DNA from 4 places in the Pantoea sp. PGP6 genome. Region 4 is predicted to be linked to each of the others. Evidence: predicted binding sites of a transcription regulator. Region 4 holds the regulator's gene; each other region holds the start of a gene.
What was found. Region 4 encodes Fur, which represses iron uptake genes when iron is present. Its sites were predicted from a motif close to ATAATAATGAGAACNACTATCAA; they were not measured.
Positions count from the first base shown of each region.

Region 1: a site for Fur is predicted at 1,190-1,212, ahead of fes (enterochelin esterase). Genes of this name have one in related genera too.
Region 2: a site for Fur is predicted at 1,180-1,202, ahead of efeU (iron uptake transporter permease EfeU). Genes of this name have one in related genera too.
Region 3: a site for Fur is predicted at 1,865-1,887, ahead of ACLIBF_RS13065 (TonB-dependent siderophore receptor). Genes of this name have one in related genera too.

Region 1 covers NZ_JBQBMA010000001.1:3,853,012-3,856,224, reverse strand. Annotated here, with positions in the region: gene fes (enterochelin esterase) at 1-1,144, opposite strand, end outside; gene ACLIBF_RS18700 (TonB-dependent siderophore receptor) at 1,398-3,213, shown strand, end outside.
Region 2 covers NZ_JBQBMA010000001.1:1,769,794-1,773,006, forward strand. Annotated here, with positions in the region: gene putP (sodium/proline symporter PutP) at 1-1,060, shown strand, start outside; gene efeU (iron uptake transporter permease EfeU) at 1,254-2,081, shown strand; gene efeO (iron uptake system protein EfeO) at 2,134-3,213, shown strand, end outside.
Region 3 covers NZ_JBQBMA010000001.1:2,676,930-2,680,142, forward strand. Annotated here, with positions in the region: gene treA (alpha,alpha-trehalase TreA) at 55-1,740, shown strand; gene ACLIBF_RS13065 (TonB-dependent siderophore receptor) at 1,932-3,213, shown strand, end outside.
Region 4 covers NZ_JBQBMA010000001.1:3,150,342-3,153,554, forward strand. Annotated here, with positions in the region: gene ybfE (LexA regulated protein) at 1-122, shown strand, start outside; gene fldA (flavodoxin FldA) at 255-785, shown strand; gene fur (ferric iron uptake transcriptional regulator) at 1,138-1,581, shown strand; gene ACLIBF_RS15335 (hypothetical protein) at 1,652-2,047, opposite strand; gene glnS (glutamine--tRNA ligase) at 2,281-3,213, opposite strand, start outside.

The sequences.
Region 1 (3,213 bases), 700 kb from region 4:
CAAACGGTTGATAGCTAACCTGATGCCCGGCCGCGATTAAATCACGCTCAAATTGTTGATTCGCTGCCAGAATCAGCCGCTCACGCCGTCCAGCTTCGAGATAAAAGCGGCGCGGCGGCGCCTGCAGCAAACCTTGTTGTAGTTGTTGCGGTAGCCAGCCGTTGGGGTTACCGCGCGCCGGCCACCAGAAGGAGCCGGAAAGGCTGATGGCGGCACCAAAGGTCTCTGGCCAGCTTAAGGTGGCGTAAGCTGCGGAAAGTCCGCCAAAACTCTGTCCCGCCACCAGCGTGCTGTCGCCCTGCACCCGGCAGGCGACGGTTTGCTGAATCAGCGGCAGGAGTTCGTGCTGCACCGCCAGCCAGAATTCAGGATTACAGGTCAGCTCCCGGCTGCGGTGTTCCCGGTCGATAATGTCGATCATCGCATAGACCGCCGGTGGCAGTTCGCCTGCGGCGGTGAGCTGCCGCAGCGGACCGGCAATCGGCATGGTCTGCGCCCAGAACTGTCCATCCAGCAATAACGCCAGCGGACGTGCGGCGGAAGAGGCCTCGCCACTGCAGTAAAGCCACACCGTGCGCTGATTACCCAGTCGTTCGCTGCGCCACAGCAGCGGTTGCAGCGGGATAGCCGCCGGCTGGCCGCGATCAACCTCGTGCCACACCGATTGATCGGGCGCCTGCGGCAGGTGCAGCGGTGATACCCGCATGCCGCGTCCGCCGGCCCAGCCGCGCAATGGGTTGAGCGGGTCTGCCTGCGCTGACGGGAATTTGCCGCTCCACCATTGGCGCAGCGTCTGCATATCAGTCTGGCCGTCAAATTTCTCTGCCTGGCGATCGGGTATCAGGCAGTAGCTGCCGCGCCAGTCAGCGGGCAGGGTGGTTTGCCACCACCAGACATCGGTATGGGGAACGCGTGTTAAGGAGGAGGGGGCGGCGGACTGATGGTGATCGGTCACGCCGGTGATGTTGATCCAGACGCGGCGGATCGCCGAGTGGGACTCATCGCCGTGGGGATCACGCCAGAAGAAGGTGACCTGACAGGTTCCCTCTTCGCCGGGTTCAATCAAGGGAATGCCCTGTTGCTGCTGCTGTTGCCACCAGGCGTCACTGCCGGTCACTTCATTTAACCACGTCATACGCGCCATCAGTCGATCACTACACTTGATTAGGGGTGATGCATGTTATGAATAATACTATTGATAATTATTTTCATTTGCAATAGGGTGTTTCCGCTCTACAGGGAGCGCACGCATCCTCTCTGCCGTATCGGGCTTCAGACCGGGACGAGGGTCTGTTGAAGATGGTCCGGAGAGAACTGGAATGCGTTGCAGGCAAGGTACTTACCTTTTCACCGGCGCGCCGGCAGTGGCCTTTCGCTGGCAATCCAGGAATAAAAAAATGAAAAAGTTATCCCGGCTTTCGTTAGCCATTATGATTGAACTTGGCGTCACCACCTCTCTCATTTCTACCGGGTCAGTAGCTGCCGCTACTGACCCGGGCATCACCAGCAACTCATCCGATACCGCCAGCGACAGCACCATGATGGTCACCGCCGCCGAGCAAACGCTTCAGGCACCCGGTGTGTCGACCATCACCGCCGACGAAATCAAAAAACATCCGCCTGCTCGCGACGTCTCTGAAATCATTCGTACCATGCCCGGCGTTAACCTGACCGGTAACTCCACCAGCGGCCAGCGCGGTAATAACCGACAGATCGATATCCGCGGCATGGGGCCGGAAAACACCCTGATCCTCGTTGATGGCTTGCCAGTGACCAGCCGCAACTCGGTGCGTCTGGGCTGGCGTGGCGAGCGTGATACGCGCGGCGACAGCAACTGGGTTCCGCCTGAGATGATTGATCATATTGAAGTGATCCGTGGTCCGGCGGCGGCCCGTTACGGTAATGGTGCTGCTGGCGGGGTGGTAAATATCATCACCAAAAAAGAGCTGGATAATCAGTGGCACGGCTCGTGGAGCGCCTACTACAACGTGCCGCAGCATAAAGATGAAGGGGCAACCCGACGCACTAACTTTAGCCTCGAAGGGCCGTTAGGCGACGACTCCAGCTTCCGGCTGTATGGCGGACTGGCAAAAACTCAGGCCGATGCGTACGACATTAATGAAGGACATGCTGCCCAGCGAACCGGTACCTATGCCGGATCCTATCCGGCCGGCCGTGAAGGCTCGGTCAATAAAGATGTTCATGCCTTACTGCGCTGGGCTTTTGCGCCAATGCAGGCACTGGAGTTTGGCGCCGGTTACAGTCGGCAGGGCAACCTGTATGCCGGTGATACACAGAACACCAACACCAACGCGCTGGTGAAAAGCAAATATGGTGATGAAACTAATCGCCTTTATCGGCAGAGCTTCTCGCTGAAGTGGACCGGCGCCTGGGATAATGGCATCAGTACCAATACCTATGCGCAATATGAGAACACCCGCAACTCGCGCCTGAATGAAGGGCTGGCGGGCGGCACCGAAGGGATCTTCTCCAACAGCGACTTCAACACCATTCAGCTGGACGATGTGCTGCTGCACAGTGAGGTCAGTATTCCGTTTGAATGGCTGGTCAATCAGACGGCTACCCTCGGCACCGAGTGGAACCAGCAGCGGATGAAGGATCCGTCATCGACCACTCAGGCGGCTAGCTACGGTTCCATTCCGGGCATCGCCACCACCGGTCGCAGCCCTTATTCTCAGGCTGAAATCTTCTCACTGTTTGCTGAAGACAACATTGAACTGACTGACAGCACCATGCTGACGCCAGGCCTGCGTTTCGATCATCACTCCATCGCAGGTAACAACTGGAGCCCGTCGCTCAACCTGTCACAGGGATTAGGCGATGACTTCACGCTGAAAATGGGCATCGCCCGCGCCTACAAAGCGCCGAGCCTGTATCAGACCAACCCGAACTATCTGCTTTACAGTAACGGCCAGGGCTGCGCCTCTAGCGCCGGTGCCTGTTATCTGATGGGCAACGACGATTTGAAAGCGGAAAACAGCATCAACAAAGAGGTGGGGCTGGAGTGGAAACATGAGGGTTATCAGGCCGGTCTGACCTGGTTCCGCAATGATTACCGCAATAAGATTGAGGCAGGCACGCTGCCAACCGGTACCGCCTCGAACGGTAAAACCGACATCTATAAGTGGGAAAACGTGCCGAAAGCGGTGGTGGAAGGGCTGGAAGGGACGGTTAACGTGCCGTTCTCAGACA
Region 2 (3,213 bases), 1.4 Mb from region 4:
TTCTGGCGTGGTGGCTGGCGCACGTTTGTTCGAAAGCACCTTTGGGATGAGTTACCAGACGGCGCTGTGGGCGGGCGCAGCCGCGACCATCCTCTACACCCTGGTTGGCGGTTTCCTCGCGGTGAGCTGGACTGACACGGTGCAGGCCAGCCTGATGATTTTTGCGCTGATTCTGACGCCGGTGTTTGTCATCATCGCGGTCGGCGGCTGGTCTGACTCCATGGCCGTGATTGAAGCGAAAAGCCTCGAAAACCTCGACATGCTGAAAGGTCTGAACTTTGTCGCGGTGATTTCACTGCTTGGCTGGGGACTGGGCTATTTTGGTCAGCCGCATATCCTGGCGCGCTTTATGGCGGCCGACTCCCACCGTTCAATCCGCACCGCACGCCGTATCGGTATGACCTGGATGATCCTCTGCCTGGCCGGTGCGGTCGGCGTGGGCTTCTTCGGTATCGCTTATTTCCAGAACAACCCGACCCTGGCGGCGGGCGTCAATGACAACGCGGAGCGGGTGTTTATCGAACTGGCGCGTATCCTGTTTAACCCGTGGGTGGCCGGTATTCTGCTGTCAGCGATTCTGGCGGCGGTGATGTCGACCCTGAGCTGCCAGCTGCTGGTCTGCTCCAGCGCCCTGACTGAAGATCTGTATAAAGGTTTGCTGCGAAAAAACGCCAGCCAGAAAGAGCTGGTGTGGGTCGGACGTCTGATGGTGCTGCTGGTGGCGTTAATCGCTATCGCGCTGGCGTCTAATCCGGAGAACCGGGTGCTGGGCCTGGTAAGCTACGCCTGGGCGGGCTTTGGGGCAGCGTTTGGTCCGGTGGTGCTGTTCGGGGTGTGCTGGAAGCGCATGAACCGCAACGGCGCGCTGGCGGGCATGATCATCGGCGCGTTAACCGTGCTGGTGTGGAAGCAATATGGCTGGCTCGGCCTGTATGAAATCATCCCGGGCTTCCTGTTCGCCAGTATCGCCATTGTGGTGTTCAGCCTGATGGGACGTGAACCTTCAGCCGAAGCACAGCAGCGTTTTGCCGCCGCGGAAGCGGAGTTCCAGACTAAATAACGCGCGCAGAGCGTAAAAAAGCCCGCCGGTTAATCGTGGCGGGCTTTTTTTTGTTACAAAGATAAACCACTCAAATGCGAAATTATCTCATCCGGCAACTTGTTTTTTTCGTGGCGATAATGATAATCGGTATCGTTTACATTTTACCTGATTTTACTTTTATTGACGCTGCTTAACATTCAAGAGGTTGGCGATGTTTGTTCCGTTTCTCATCATGCTGCGCGAAGGCTTAGAAGCCGCACTGATTGTCAGCCTGATAGCCAGCTACCTAAAGCGCACCCAGCGCACCCAATGGTTTCCTGCCATGTGGGCTGGGGTAGTAATCGCTGCGGCGCTCTGCCTCGGGCTCGGGCTGTTCATCAACGCCACCACCGGCGAGTTTCCGCAGAAACAGCAGGAACTGTTTGAAGGGCTGGTTGCGCTGGTCGCGGTGGTTATCCTCACCTCGATGGTGTTCTGGATGCGCAAAGTGGCGCGCAATATCAAAGTGGAGCTGGAGCAGGCGGTGGACCAGGCGCTGCAACGCTCAGGGCGCGGCGGACTGGCACTGGTGCTGATGGTGTTCCTGGCGGTGGCGCGCGAAGGGCTGGAGTCGGTATTCTTCCTGCTGGCGGCCTTTACCCAGGATGTTGGCTACGCACCGCCGATTGGTGCGGTGCTGGGGCTGGCGACCGCGGTGGTACTGGGCATGCTGCTTTACTGGGGCGGTATTCGCCTTAACATGGCCCATTTTTTCCGCTGGACCAGCATCTTTATCCTGTTTGTCGCGGCGGGGCTGGCGGCCGGGGCGATTCGGGCTTTCCATGAAGCAGGGCTATGGAATCGCTTTCAGGATGTGGCGTTTGATCTCAGCAACACCTTATCGACCCATTCGCTGTTCGGTACGCTGCTGGAAGGGGTACTTGGCTATCAGGAAGCCCCCAGCGTCAGCGAAGTGGTGGTCTGGGGCCTCTATCTGATCCCCGCTCTGATTCTGTTTTTTATGCCCGCGCGTCCTGCCGCGTCGGCCACTGTGCGCTAAGCCATTTATCGGGTGCGCCTGCCGCGCTCAACAACGTGATAGGGAAATAAACATGACAATGCGTTTCCGCCGCAAGGCACTGCTGGTTCCTTTGCTGGCAATCTCCGCCTCCGCTGCCGCCGCGGTGCCTCAGGTGACCGTCAGCGTTAACGACAAGCAGTGTGAACCGATGACCTTAACCGTTAAGGCCGGTAAAACTCAGTTCCTGATCAAGAACAACAGTCAGAAAGCGCTGGAGTGGGAGATCCTGAAAGGGGTGATGGTGGTTGAAGAGCGCGAGAACATCGCACCCGGATTCAGCCAGAAGCTGACCGCCAATCTGCAGCCAGGCGAATATGAGATGACCTGTGGCCTGCTGAGTAATCCGAAAGGCAAGCTGGTGGTTGAGGCCGGTGACGCCGCAGCGAAAAGCGCGCCGTCCGAGCGGATGCAGCTGGTCGGCCCGATCAGCGCCTACAAAGCCTATGTCACTGAGCAGGTGAATCAGCTGGTGAGTGGAACTCAGGCCTTTACCGATGCGGTTAAAGCTGGCGATGTTGAAAAAGCTAAAGCGCTGTTTGCCCCGACGCGTCAGTATTATGAGCGTATTGAGCCGATTGCTGAGCTGTTCTCCGATCTCGACGGCAGCATTGACGCCCGCGAAGATGATTATGAGAAGAAAGCGGAAGATCCAAAATTCACCGGTTTCCACCGGCTGGAAAAAGCGCTGTTTGCCGATCACAGCACCGAAGGGATGGCGGGTTACGCGGATCAGCTGAACAAAGACGTTAAAGATTTGCAGACCCGCATCAGCGAACTGGCTTTCCCGCCAGCCAAAGTGGTCGGTGGTGCGGCTGGGCTGATTGAAGAGGTCGCCTCCAGCAAAATTTCAGGTGAAGAAGATCGCTACAGCCGTACCGACCTGTGGGACTTCCAGGCCAACGTTGATGGTGCCCAGAAAATTGTTGAACTGCTGCGGCCGATGGTCAGTCAGGCTAACCCGCAGTTACTGGCAAAAATCGACGGCAACTTTAAGAAAGTGGATGAGATCCTGAGCAAATATCGCACCAAAACCGGTTTCGAATCGTATGAGAAACTGACCAGCGCCGATCGTAATGCGCTGAAAGGACCGATTACCGCCCTGGCGGAAGAT
Region 3 (3,213 bases), 470 kb from region 4:
GTCGTGTGGTCAATGCGTTACACGCGGCCGCGTTTCGGACAAGGAGAAAAACCGATGACAAAAATTGAGGTAAACGCCACTGAACGGCGTCAGCGTTATGCACCCCTTCTGCTCACGCTGCTGCTGAGCGTACCTGCCTTCACCGTTCACGCCGACGACACGTCGCGTATGCTGAATAATCAGCCGCAGCCGCCGGATGTCCGTTTAGGGCCACTGTTTAATGCCGTACAGCAAGCAAAGTTCTTCCCCGATCAAAAAACCTTTGCTGATGCAGTGCCAAAATACGATCCGGCATCGATTCTGGCCGACTGGCAGATGCAGAAGAAACAGCGCAACTTTGATCTGAAACGCTTTGTTGCCGCCAACTTCACGCTGCCCACTCAGGGCGATAAATATGTGCCGCCTGCCGGGCAGAATCTGCGTGACCATATCGACGGCTTATGGCCGGTGCTGACCCGCACCGCCAGCAGTGCCGGTCAGTATGACTCGCTGCTGCCGTTGCCGAAACCGTATGTGGTGCCGGGCGGCCGTTTCCGCGAAGTCTATTACTGGGACAGCTACTTTACGATGCTCGGCCTGGCGGAAAGTGGCCACTGGGACCGGGTGCAGGATATGGTGGATAACTTCGCCTCGCTGCTTGACCGTTACGGCCACATTCCGAACGGCAACCGCAGCTACTACCTGAGCCGTTCGCAACCGCCTTTCTTTAGCCTGATGGTGGACCTGCTGGCGAGCCACGATGACGGCAAAGCCTATACCCGCTACCTGCCACAGCTGCAGAAAGAGTATGACTACTGGATGGCCGACAGTGACAAACTGGCCGCCGGCTCAGCCAGTAAACGCGCCATCAAACTCAGCGATGGCACGGTACTGAACCGCTACTGGGATGCGCGCGATGTGCCGCGTACCGAATCCTGGATGGATGATGTGACCACCGCGAAGAAAGCGCCACAGCGCGACAAGGCGGAGCTTTATCGCGATCTGCGTTCTGGCGCGGCATCGGGCTGGGACTTCAGCTCCCGCTGGTTCACTGATGCCCACAATCTGGCGACCATCCGTACCACCCAACTGGCACCGGTCGATCTCAACAGCCTGATGTTCCATCTGGAGCAGACGCTGTCGAAAGGCTATCAGATGAATAAGCAGGACGATCTGGCGAAGCAGTTTGCCGACCGTGCGGAGAAGCGTCAGGCCGCGATTAACCGTTACCTGTGGGACAGCAAACAGGGCTGGTATGCCGATTACGACTGGCAGAAAAAACAGGTGCATTCGCAGCTGACCGCCGCCACGCTGTTCCCGCTTTATCTGCGGGTTGCCAGCGATAAGCAGGCTGAAAGCACCGCCAGTGCGGTGGAAAAACAGCTGCTGAAACCGGGCGGACTGGTGACCACCACCGTCAATAACGGTCAGCAATGGGATGCCCCGAACGGCTGGGCGCCGCTGCAATGGGTGGCAGTGGAAGGTCTGGAACACTACAACCAACCTAAACTGGCGAAAGAGGTCGGGCTGCGCTTCCTGCAGAACGTGCAGAACACCTATGACCGCGAACACAAGCTGGTTGAAAAATATGTCGTTGAAGGCAAAAACCTCGGCGGCGGTGGTGGCGGTGAATATCCGCTGCAGGACGGCTTCGGCTGGACCAACGGCGTCACGCTGAAACTGCTGGATAAATATTGCCCGAAAGATAAAACCTGTAACAGCGCCCACGATATTCCTCAGGCGTCTGCCGCTCAACCCTGATGTTCTCTGGAGACCGTCGGCCTTGCCGGCGGTCTCTGCCCTCGCCTTTTAGCGAAATTTACTTGACGTTCTTCGATTGCCAGGCAAAATTGCAGCGAACTTACAAACGGTAATAATTCTCACTCTGATAATGAGAATGCTTATCGAGGCTATTATTCACCTGCTGAACCTCTGCCATGAAAGGAATTTCAATGAGATTGCCCTCGCCGCTGAAAGGTTATGTCCCGTTCTGCACCCTGGCGCTGACCGCGCCGGCTCTGAGTTTTGCTGCTGATATGGTGGTCACAGCCCAGCCGCAGGAGCAAGCTGACTCCCCGACACAGGGATATCTTGCCACGACCAGCCAGGGCGCGATGAAAAGCGATCGTCCGCTGATCACCACGCCACAGTCGGTGTCGGTGGTGACGCGCCAGCAGATGCAGGATCAGGGCGCGCTGATCCTGAATCAGGCGCTCGGCTATACCTCCGGCGTATTTACCAACTTCGGCGGTGCCGCGACCCGTTATGACACCATTGCCCTGCGCGGCTTCCACGGCGGCGATGTTGATAACACCTTCCTCGACGGATTACGGGTGATGAGCGACGGCGGCAGCTTCAACGTGTTGCAGGTCGATAACGCCTTCCTGGAACGGATCGATGTGATTAAAGGCCCCTCTTCTGCTCTGTATGGTCAGACGGTACCGGGCGGGCTGGTCAACATGGTGACGAAGCGTCCTCAGTTCAGTGAAGAAGGCCATATCCAGTTACAGGCGGGTAATAACGCCACCACCGGGGCGATGTTTGATTACACCAACGCGATTAACGATCAGTGGGCGTTTCGCCTGACCGGTGTGACCCGCAACAGCGATACGCAGTACGACCATACCCGTGAAGAGAAGTATGCGCTGATGCCACAGCTGATGTGGCAACCGGATGAAGATACCCATTTGATCCTCAAAGCCTATCTGCAGAAAGATCCGTCCGGCGGCTATCACGGCTCGGTGCCGGGCGACGGCAGCCTGAGTGAGCATAACGGCTATAAGCTGAGCAACGGTTTCTATGAAGGCAACAGCGATCTGGATCAGTTCAAGCGCCGTGAACAGATCTACAGCTACGATTTCGCCCATCGCTTTAACGACGTCTGGTCGTTCTCCTCCACCGGCAGCTACAGCCATTCCAACGTCGATCTCGATCAGGTTTATCAGATTGGCTGGAGTGCGGTAAATCCTGACCTGCTGAATCGCTACTATTCCGGTGAGCGCTCCTCTCTGGCCGGCTGGGCTACCGATAACCGGCTACAGGCGGAGTTCGCTACCGGGCAAGTGGAACATCGGGTGGCGATCGGTGCGGAGTATCATCGCTATAAGAATGAGATCAGCAGCGCGGCCGGCGGTGCCTCACAGCTCAATGCGGTGACCGGCGAACAGGTTGGCGCAATGCCGGCCTACAGCTGGAGCGATGAAACCCGCCGCTACTATCAGACCGGCCTCTACC
Region 4 (3,213 bases):
GTGTCGAACTGAAAATGAACAGTGAAGCCGTCGAAGCGCTCAATACGCTGGCAGAACAGCGCAATCTCAGCCGTAGCGAATTGATTGAACAAATGCTGCTGGCGCAACTCAAACTGGATTAATGCGGGCAAAACGCACGCAGAGGCAAATGTCGAGGCTTTAACCGTTCCGCGGGTTTGTCTCGTCTGCTATTATTCGCTGAAATGTGCTGCGGCACACATCTCATCATCAGGATTTAAGAGGTTATTTTACTCATGGCACTCGTAGGCATCTTCTTTGGCAGCGATACCGGCAACACCGAAAACATTGCAAAAATGATCCAGAAACAGCTGGGTAAAGACGTTGCAGAAGTCCACGACATCGCGAAAAGCACTAAAGAAGATCTGGAAGCGTTTGACATCCTGCTGCTGGGTATTCCGACCTGGTATTACGGTGAAGCGCAGTGCGACTGGGATGACTTTTTCCCGACGCTGGAAGAGATCGATTTTAACGGCAAGCTGGTTGCCCTGTTCGGCTGCGGCGATCAGGAAGATTATGCCGAGTATTTCTGTGATGCGATGGGCACCATCCGCGACATCATTGAGCCGCACGGCGCAGTGATCGTAGGCCACTGGCCGACCGAAGGTTATCACTTCGAAGCGTCAAAAGGCCTGGCTGACGATACCCACTTCCTCGGCCTGGCGATTGACGAAGATCGTCAGCCAGAGCTGACCAATGCGCGCGTCGAGAAATGGGTTAAGCAGATTTTTGATGAACTGCAGCTTAAAGAGATCCTCGAAGCCTGAGGGTAGCCGACTCAATGTGAGCGCCAGCTCACATTGAGGCAACGGAAATTCCTATAGAAATAATAGCCACATTTTTTTAACTTTCTTCGTTTAATCTGTAGAATACCCGCATCGATCTTCCGCTTATTTTCTCTGGCAGCAGATAGGACTAAGCGAAATGTTAACAGACTCCTGCAGAAATCCTCCCCGGCTCGGTGACGTATCCCATACAGCCCCGGGTGATTTAGGCACTCCCCTCGGTTTTCATTTCACTGCATCAGTTCTATAATGAGACGCAAATGAGAATGGGTATAGATCGACATTCAAGGCCAAGCGCCACAAAAGTGAATATAAGTAACAGGACAAAATCCGCATGACTGACAACAATACCGCATTAAAGAAGGCTGGCCTGAAAGTCACGCTGCCCAGACTGAAAATTCTGGAAGTGCTTCAGGAACCTGAGTGCCATCACGTCAGCGCGGAAGATTTGTACAAACGCCTGATCGACATCGGCGAAGAGATTGGCCTGGCCACCGTTTACCGCGTGCTGAACCAGTTCGATGATGCCGGTATCGTGACCCGTCACAATTTTGAAGGCGGCAAGTCGGTGTTTGAGCTGACCCAGCAGCATCACCACGATCACCTGATCTGCCTGGACTGCGGTAAAGTGATTGAGTTCAGCGACGAGTCGATTGAAACCCGTCAGCGCGAAATCGCCACCCGCCACGGCATCAAGCTGACCAACCACAGTCTCTATCTGTATGGTCACTGTGCACTGGGCGACTGCCGTGAAGATGAGACGCTGCACGATCAGTAAGTCTGACGCAGGCTGAAATAAAAAAACCGGTGAATTCACCGGTTTTTTTTGTTCTTTTTTCGCTGTCGGCTCAGGCAACCAGCGTTTCCTGCAGATAACGCCAGCGCGGAATCGAGGTACTGTAATCCAGAATCGCCAGTGCGATGCGGCTCTGATTATTGCCGTTCAGCATCTGCATCTCCCGGTACTGTACGGTGACCTCTTTCTCCTGATGGGAAATGACCACGTGCTCGCAGGTTGCGATACGCATCCCTTCCCGCTGGCCCTGTAGCTGACGGAAAAGATCTTCCACTTCATTCAGGTTCAGCTGAGTTCCGCGCGGGGTAACCATGCGAAAATCGGGATGAAAATAGGACATCATCAGCTCGAAACTGTCATCAGAGCCGGCAGGTTGATTGAAAATACGTTCAATAAGTTGATGTAAAACGACGACACTGTGTTTGGCTTCCTGGGCGAGAACGGTCATTTTTTTTCCTTATATCACTCGCTGAGCTATGTCTGTGAGGGCATAGCCTACCTGAAAGCGGATAATTCACATCTGGTAATTGATTAATTTTTTTAAACTCAGATTTCTCTCACAACTTCGTAACAATCGCTGAAAAAGGCTTGTAGAATAAACCTCGGTGATGGCAAAAATCAGGACAATAAAAAAGGGCGATAAGTCGCCCTTTTGTCATTTTATCAGGTCAGCACCAACGATTATTCGCCAGCTTTAGTCCAAGTATCGCGTAAGCCAACGGTGCGGTTAAACACCAGCTGTGACGGCTTCGAATAGACGCTGTCCGCGCAGAAGTAACCTTCACGCTCAAACTGGTACGGCGTGGTGGCTTCCACATCGCGCAGGCCTGGCTCAACAAAGCCCTGTTTGATGGTCAGCGAGTCTGGATTGATCACCGACAGAAAATCGTCGGCTGCACCCGGATTTGGCACGCTGAACAGGCGATCATACAGGCGGAACTCGGCTGGCTGCGCGTGTTCTGCCGACACCCAATGGATCACGCCTTTGACCTTGCGGCCATCAGCAGGATCTTTACTCAGGGTATCAACATCGCTGGTGCAGTAGATGCAGGTGATGTTGCCGTCTTCATCTTTTGCCACCCGCTCAGCACGGATCACGTAGGCGTTGCGCAGGCGAACTTCTTTGCCCAGCACCAGACGCTTATACTGCTTGTTGGCCTCTTCACGGAAATCCGCCCGGTCGATCCAGATCTCACGGCTGAAAGGCACTTCACGCGTGCCCATCTCCGGTTTAGACGGATGGTTAGGCATGGTGATGCTTTCGTGATGGCCAGCCGGCAGATTTTCGATCACGACTTTCAGTGGATCGAGCACCGCCATAGCACGTGGCGCATTCTCATTAAGATCGTCACGGATGCACGATTCCAGCGACGCCATTTCCACAATATTGTCCTGCTTGGTGACGCCAATACGGCGGCAGAACTCGCGGATTGACGCGGCAGTGTAACCGCGACGGCGTAAGCCAGAAACGGTCAGCATGCGCGGATCATCCCAGCCCTCAACGTGCTTCTCTGTCACCAGCTGCGTCAGTTTGCGTTTTGACATCACCGCATACTCAAGATTCAGGCGCGAGAACTCATACTGACGCGGGTGCACCGGAATGGTGATGTTATC